DNA from 2 places in the Variovorax sp. V93 genome. Region 1 is predicted to be linked to the other one. Evidence: riboswitches for the same ligand, from Rfam matches in the RefSeq annotation. Region 1 holds a riboswitch; the other holds the start of a gene.

Region 1 (3,405 bases):
CTCATGCGCTACGGCAACGCGCAGCAGAAGAAGCAGTGGCTCGAGCCGCTGGCGCAGGGCCGGATGCTCGGCGCCTTCTGCCTTACCGAGCCGCAGGCCGGCAGCGACGCCTCGAGCCTGCGCACCACGGCGCGCAAGGACGGCGACGGCTGGGTGATCGACGGCGTGAAGCAGTTCATCACCAGCGGCAAGAACGGCCAGGTGGCCATCGTCATCGCGGTGACCGACAAGGGCGCGGGCAAGCGCGGCATGAGCGCTTTCATCGTGCCGACCGACGCACCGGGCTACAACGTCGCGCGCCTGGAAGACAAGCTGGGCCAGCACAGCAGCGACACCGCGCAGATCAACTTCGACGGCTGCCGCATTCCGGCGGAAAACCTCATCGGCGCCGAGGGCGAGGGCTACAAGATCGCGCTGGGCGCGCTCGAGGGCGGCCGCATCGGCATTGCGGCGCAGAGCGTGGGCATGGCGCGCAGCGCCTTCGACGTGGCGCTGGCCTATGCCAAGGAGCGCCAGGCCTTCGGCGGGGCGATCTTCGAGCAGCAGGCCGTCGGTTTCAGGCTGGCCGAATGCGCCACGCAGCTCGAGGCCGCGCGCCAGCTGATCTGGCATGCCGCCAGCCTGCGCGATGCCGGCCGGCCCTGCCTCAAGGAAGCCGCCATGGCCAAGCTGTTCGCGAGCGAAATGGCCGAGCGCGTCTGCAGCGCTGCGATCCAGACGCTGGGCGGCTACGGCTATGTGAGCGACTTTCCGCTCGAACGCATTTACCGCGACGTGCGCGTGTGCCAGATCTACGAAGGCACCTCGGACATCCAGAAGCTGCTGATCCAGCGCGCGCTGGCCTGAACCGGGCGTTTCGCACGGCCGCCGGCCGGGCCCCGGGCTTGCCCCATCGGCGAAGGGCCCCGGAGGATGTTCCAATAGCGTTCTTCATGAGTGCCACCGATCCCACCACCGGACCTTGCCCCTGCGGCCGCACGGACCGCCGAGACAAGCCCATCGGCTATGCCCTGTGCTGCGGCCGCTACCTCGAGGATTTCGAGGGCACGCCCGCGCCCGACGCCGAATCGCTGATGCGCTCGCGCTATACCGCCTTCGTGCTGGAACGCGGCCCCTACCTGCTGGCCACCTGGCACGCGTCGACGCGGCCGGCGTCGATCGAGTTCGAACCCGGCGTGAAGTGGCTGGGCCTGGACATCCGCTCGCGCTCGGTGCTCGACGCCGACCATGCCGAGGTCGAATTCGTCGCCCGCCAGCGCAGCAGCACCGGCGCCGCCACGCGCCTGCACGAGCGCAGCCGCTTCGTGCGCGAGGGGGAGCGCTGGTTCTACCTCGAAGGCGATCTGCAGACCCCCGGTTGACGCACCGGGCTGCGGCCCGCACAATAGTCCCCGCTCCGGGGTGCACGCATGTGGCGTGCTGAGATGGCAAAGTGCCGACCCGCGAACTTGATCCGGGTCATACCGGCGTAAGAAGAGCTGCACTCCCCGACTCCGGTCCCGCCATCCATCCATCCAAGGTGGCGGCCCAAAGTCCTCAGAGCGATTGCGGAGCACCCTTTCCCTCAACAAGGAGTGCCCCGCATGAATGCCCCCGACAAGTTCACCTCCCTGCTCTCGCTCACGCGCGAGCCCTTTCCCGCCTCGCACAAGTGCCTGATCCCGGGCAGCCGGCCCGACCTCAACGTGCCGGTGCGCGACGTGCTGCTGACCAACGGCGAGACCGTGTCGCTCTACGACACCTCGGGCCCCTACACCGATGCCAAGGTCGAGATCGACGTGCGCCGCGGCCTGCCGGGCGTGCGCGGCGCCTGGATCGCCGAGCGCAACGACACCGAAAGCTACGAAGGCCGTTCGCACCAGGCGCTCGACGAGGGCCTCAAGCACGCGCACGACCACGATGCCCAGCGCCTGGCCGAACTGCGCGCCGGCGCCTCGGCCCTGCAGCGCACACCGCGCCGCGCCAAGGCCGGCGCCAACGTCACGCAGATGCATTACGCGCGCCGCGGCATCGTCACGCCCGAGATGGAATACGTGGCGCTGCGCGAGAACGGCAAGCGCGAGTGGATGGCCGAATACCTCGCCAACGAGGAGCGTGCGAAGCGCGTGGCCGGCAATCCCATGGGCGCCAGCATTCCGCGCATCATCACGCCCGAGTTCGTGCGCGACGAGGTGGCGCGCGGCCGCGCCATCATTCCGGCCAACATCAACCACCCCGAAGTCGAGCCGATGGCCATCGGCCGCAACTTCAAGGTCAAGATCAACGCCAACATCGGCAACTCGGCCGTCACCTCGAGCATCGAGGAAGAAGTGGAAAAGCTCGTGTGGGCGATCCGCTGGGGCGCCGACAACGTGATGGATCTTTCCACCGGCAAGAACATCCACACCACGCGCGACTGGATCGTGCGCAACTCGCCGGTGCCCATCGGCACGGTGCCGATCTACCAGGCGCTCGAGAAGGTGGGCGGCGTGGCCGAGGACCTCACGTGGGAGATCTTCCGCGACACGCTGATCGAGCAGGCCGAGCAGGGCATCGACTACTTCACCATCCACGCCGGCGTGCGCCTGCCGTTCATCCACCTGACGGCCGACCGCATGACGGGCATCGTCTCGCGCGGCGGCTCGATCATGGCCAAGTGGTGCATCGCGCACCACAAGGAGAGCTTCCTGTACGAGCGCTTCGAGGACATCTGCGACATCATGAAGGCCTACGACGTGAGCTTCTCGCTCGGCGACGGCCTGCGCCCGGGCTCGGGCGCCGACGCGAATGACGAAGCCCAGTTCGCCGAGTTGCGCACCCTGGGCGAGCTCACGCAGATCGCGTGGAAGCACGACGTGCAGACCATGATCGAAGGGCCGGGCCACGTGCCGATGCACATGATCCAGGCCAACATGGACGAGCAGCTCAAGCACTGCCACGAGGCGCCGTTCTACACGCTCGGCCCGCTGACCATCGACATCGCGCCGGGCTACGACCACATCTCCAGCGCCATCGGCGCCGCGATGATCGGCTGGGCCGGCACCGCGATGCTCTGCTACGTGACGCCCAAGGAGCACCTGGGCCTGCCCGACCGCGACGACGTGAAGCAGGGAATCATTGCCTACAAGATCGCCGCGCATGCGGCCGACGTGGCCAAGGGGCACCCTGGAGCGCGCTCGCGCGACGATGCGCTCAGCAAGGCGCGCTTCGAATTCCGCTGGCAGGACCAGTTCAACCTGGGCCTGGACCCCGACACGGCGCGCGAGTTCCATGACGAAACGCTGCCCAAGGATTCGAGCAAGGTGGCGCACTTCTGCTCGATGTGCGGACCGAAGTTCTGCTCGATGAAGATCACGCAGGAAGTGCGCGAGTACGCGGCGAAGAAGGGCGTGGCCGAGGCGGAAGCCATGGCCGAAGGAATGGCGC
Region 2 (3,405 bases), 2.2 Mb from region 1:
GGCCGACCTGAAGACCTTCGCGGCGCTTGGCTGCTATGGCATGACAGCCATCACGGCGCTCACCGCGCAGAACACGCTCGGCGTCGCGGGCATCCACGGCGTGCCGCCGGCTTTCCTCAAGGCACAGATCCAGGCGGTGGTCGAGGACATCGGCGTCGATGCGGTCAAGCTCGGCATGCTGCATGCACCCGAGGTGGTCGAGGTGGTGGCCTGGGCCATCGATCACTACCGGCTGCCCAACGTGGTGCTGGACCCGGTGATGGTCGCCACCAGCGGCGACCGGCTGATAGCTTCGGAAACCGTGCAGGTGCTGGTGCGCGAGCTGTTCCCGCGCGCCGTGGTGGTCACGCCCAACCTCGACGAGGCAGCCTTGCTGATCGGCCATGCGATCGACGGCATCGATGCGCTCGACGATGCGGCCAGCGAACTGCTGGCGCTCGGCGCGCAGGCCGTGCTGCTCAAGGGCGGCCACCTGCCGGGCGACGAGGTGGTCGACGTGCTGCTGCAGTCCGACGGCACGCGCAAGCGGCTGGCCTCGCAGCGCATCGCGAGCCGCAACCTGCATGGCACGGGCTGCACGCTGTCGTCCGCCATTGCCGCGCACCTGGCGCTGGGGCTCGTATTGCCCGAGGCCGTCGAGCGCGCGCGCGCCTACATCCTCGGCGCGATGGCCGCCGGCGCGCATGTGAAGACCGGCGCGGGACACGGTCCGCTCAACCACGGCTTTGCGCCAGTGCCGACGCACCGCCTGCCGTCGTCGGCGTAGCCTTGGGCCGGCTGGCCCAGGCCAGCAGGAAGGTCGCGGCCAGCGTCGGCAGTGCCGAGCCGAACTGCGGCGCCCACCCGGCGAGCGCATGGTAGGCCGCGATGCCCGCAATCCAGATCAGCGCCGCGCCCAGGTCGACCCGACGCATGCCCACCGACGAAACCGCCTGGCCCGTACCCAGCCGCCCCAGGATCACGCCGTAGAGCGGCACGAACACCGAACTCAGCATCAGCAGGAACGGCTCGAGCGTATGCATCGGCAGCACCAGCGCGAGCGCGGTGCACAGCGCCGCGAGCAGGAGGCCCCAGCGCCGCACGCTCCAGCGCGGCAGCAGGCTGTGGGTGGACACCGAGCCCGAATACACATCGCCGTAGGCGTTGTCGAGTTCGTCGATCAGGATCAGGCCCAGCGCCACCAGCCCGCCTTGGGCGAGCAGCAGGGCGGTGACCAGGCCTGTGCCCGGTTCCGCCACGCTCACCACCATCACGCCGAGCGCATAGCACCAGACGTTGGCCAGCGCATAGCCGATCCAGGTGCCGCTGAAGGCGCTGCCCAGGCCGCCCGCGCTGCGCTTGCCGTGGCGCGCGTAGTCGGCCACCAGCGGCAGCCATGAGACCGGCATGGCAATCACCAGGTCGAGCGCGCCGAACATGCCCATGCCGCCATCGCCCGGCCGGGCCCAGAAGGCGTCGAGGCCCTTGGCTTGCAGGCGGGTTGCGAACTGCCAGCTCAGCCAGAGCAGCGACAGCACCACCAGCGGCAGGCCGAAGCGGCTCACGAAGCGCCGCACCAGCTTGACCATGGAGCCGGCCAGAAGCGCCAGCAGCACCGCGCCCCAGAGCAGCGTGGTGAGGGCGCCGCCCAGCGGTCCGCCGAGCGCCAGGCCGAAGGCCTGCTGGCCGATCGCCTGCGTACCCTCGCGCATGATCACGAGCTCGAAGGTGGTCCAGCCCACCAGCTGCACGATGTTGAGCAGCACCGGCAGCCGCGCGAAGGCGCTGCCGTAGGTGGCGTGCATCAGCCCGGCGCTCGCCAGGCCGCTCTCGCAGCCGAGCCGTGCGGTCCAGGCCAGCAGGCCCGCGCCGAGCAGCGAGCCCAGCACGATCGCGATGGCCGCGTCCCGCGTGCCCACCGCCGGCACCAGGTAGGCGCCGATCTGCATCACCAGCAGCCCGACGCCCAGGCTGAACCAGAGCGATGCGTGGTCGTGCCAGCCGAACGCGCGCTGCGACGCGGGCAGGGGCGCCAGCGCCTCGTTGGCGGAAGAAGGTTCGTCGTCGTGTGCCATCCAGTTGCTCCAGTGCAAAAGGTTTGGCAGGTGGGCGAGGCTCCGGCGGTGGGGCCATCGCGCGAGACAACGCGACAGGCCGCCGGACCAGCTTCCCTGCGCGAGGATTACCTCAGTCAGGTTCAAAGGGACTCTCTCAGTCAGCCCCGGAACGGATTCCGGTTCGACACCCCTAGCGTGGTGCTCCGCGCCGTGGCGCAGAGCGGAAACTATTGTACGAGCCTGCGCGCCCAGCCTCCAAACCATGGATGATGGTCCGGATATGGCAACCCGCGTGCCGCCACTTCGAGGATGTGTCCCATGAGCGATCCTGCAATCGACCAGTCCCTTGCCCGGGCCTTCCAGCGCTTCACCGAGGCCAACCCCGCGAGCCTGCGCCAGTTCGAGGCGCAGGCGCGCTACATGCCGGGCGCCAACAGCCGCTCGGTGCTGTTCTACGCGCCGTTTCCGCTCACCATTGCCAAGGGCGAGGGCGCCGCGCTCTGGGATGCCGACGGCCACCGCTATGCCGACTTCATCGCCGAGTACACGGCCGGCGTCTATGGCCACTCGGCACCCGAGATCCGCGATGCGGTGCTCGAGGCGATGCAGGGCGGCATCAACCTCACGGGCCACAACCTGCTCGAAGGCCGGCTCGCGAAGACCATCTGCGAGCGCTTTCCGCAGATCGAGCAGGTGCGCTTCACCAACTCGGGCACCGAGGCCAACCTGATGGCGCTCACGGCCGCGCTGCACTTCACGGGAAGGCGAAAGATCGTGGTGTTCTCGGGCGGCTACCACGGCGGCGTGCTCGGCTTCGGCGCCAAGCCGCTGCCGACCACGGTGCCCTTCGACTTCCTGGTGCTGCCCTACAACGATGCGCAGGCTGCGAGCGAGCAGATCGAGAAGCACCGGCCGGAGATTGCCGCGATCCTGGTCGAGCCGATGCAGGGCGCGAGCGGCTGCATTCCGGGGCGTCTCGACTTCCTGCAAGCACTTCGCGATGGCGCGGCGAAGGTAGGTGCGCTGCTGATCTTCGACGAGGTCATGACCTCGCGCCTGGGGCCGCAGGGCCTGGCCAACAGGCTCGGCATCCGTTCCGATCTCACCACGCTCGGCAAGTACATCGGCGGCGGCATGTCGTTCGGCGCCTTCGGCGGGCGTTCGGACGTGATGGCGCAGTTCGATCCGCGCACGGGATCGCTCTCCCATTCGGGCACCTTCAACAACAACGTGATGACCATGGCGGCCGGGTACGCGGGCCTCACGAAGCTGTTCACCCCTGAAGCGGCCGGCGCGCTGGCCGAGCGCGGCGAGGCGATGCGTGCGCGGCTCAATGCGCTGTGCACGAAGGAGGGCGTGGCCATGCAGT

What was found. Region 1 has a riboswitch for thiamine pyrophosphate ahead of thiC (phosphomethylpyrimidine synthase ThiC). Riboswitches for the same ligand answer to the same signal wherever they lie in the genome.
Region 2: it holds a riboswitch for thiamine pyrophosphate, as region 1 does, so the genes downstream of both, ACAM54_RS12050 (cytosine permease) here and thiC (phosphomethylpyrimidine synthase ThiC) in region 1, are expected to answer to the same signal.

What each region holds. Positions count from the first base shown of each region.
Region 1 covers NZ_AP028669.1:4,757,846-4,761,250, reverse strand. The annotation lists gene ACAM54_RS22610 (acyl-CoA dehydrogenase family protein) at 1-846, shown strand, start outside; gene ACAM54_RS22605 (YchJ family protein) at 933-1,361, shown strand; TPP riboswitch at 1,388-1,492, shown strand; gene thiC (phosphomethylpyrimidine synthase ThiC) at 1,584-3,405, shown strand, end outside.
Region 2 covers NZ_AP028669.1:2,539,066-2,542,470, forward strand. The annotation lists gene thiD (bifunctional hydroxymethylpyrimidine kinase/phosphomethylpyrimidine kinase) at 1-766, shown strand, start outside; gene ACAM54_RS12050 (cytosine permease) at 714-2,054, opposite strand; TPP riboswitch at 2,131-2,238, opposite strand; gene ACAM54_RS12055 (aspartate aminotransferase family protein) at 2,355-3,405, shown strand, end outside.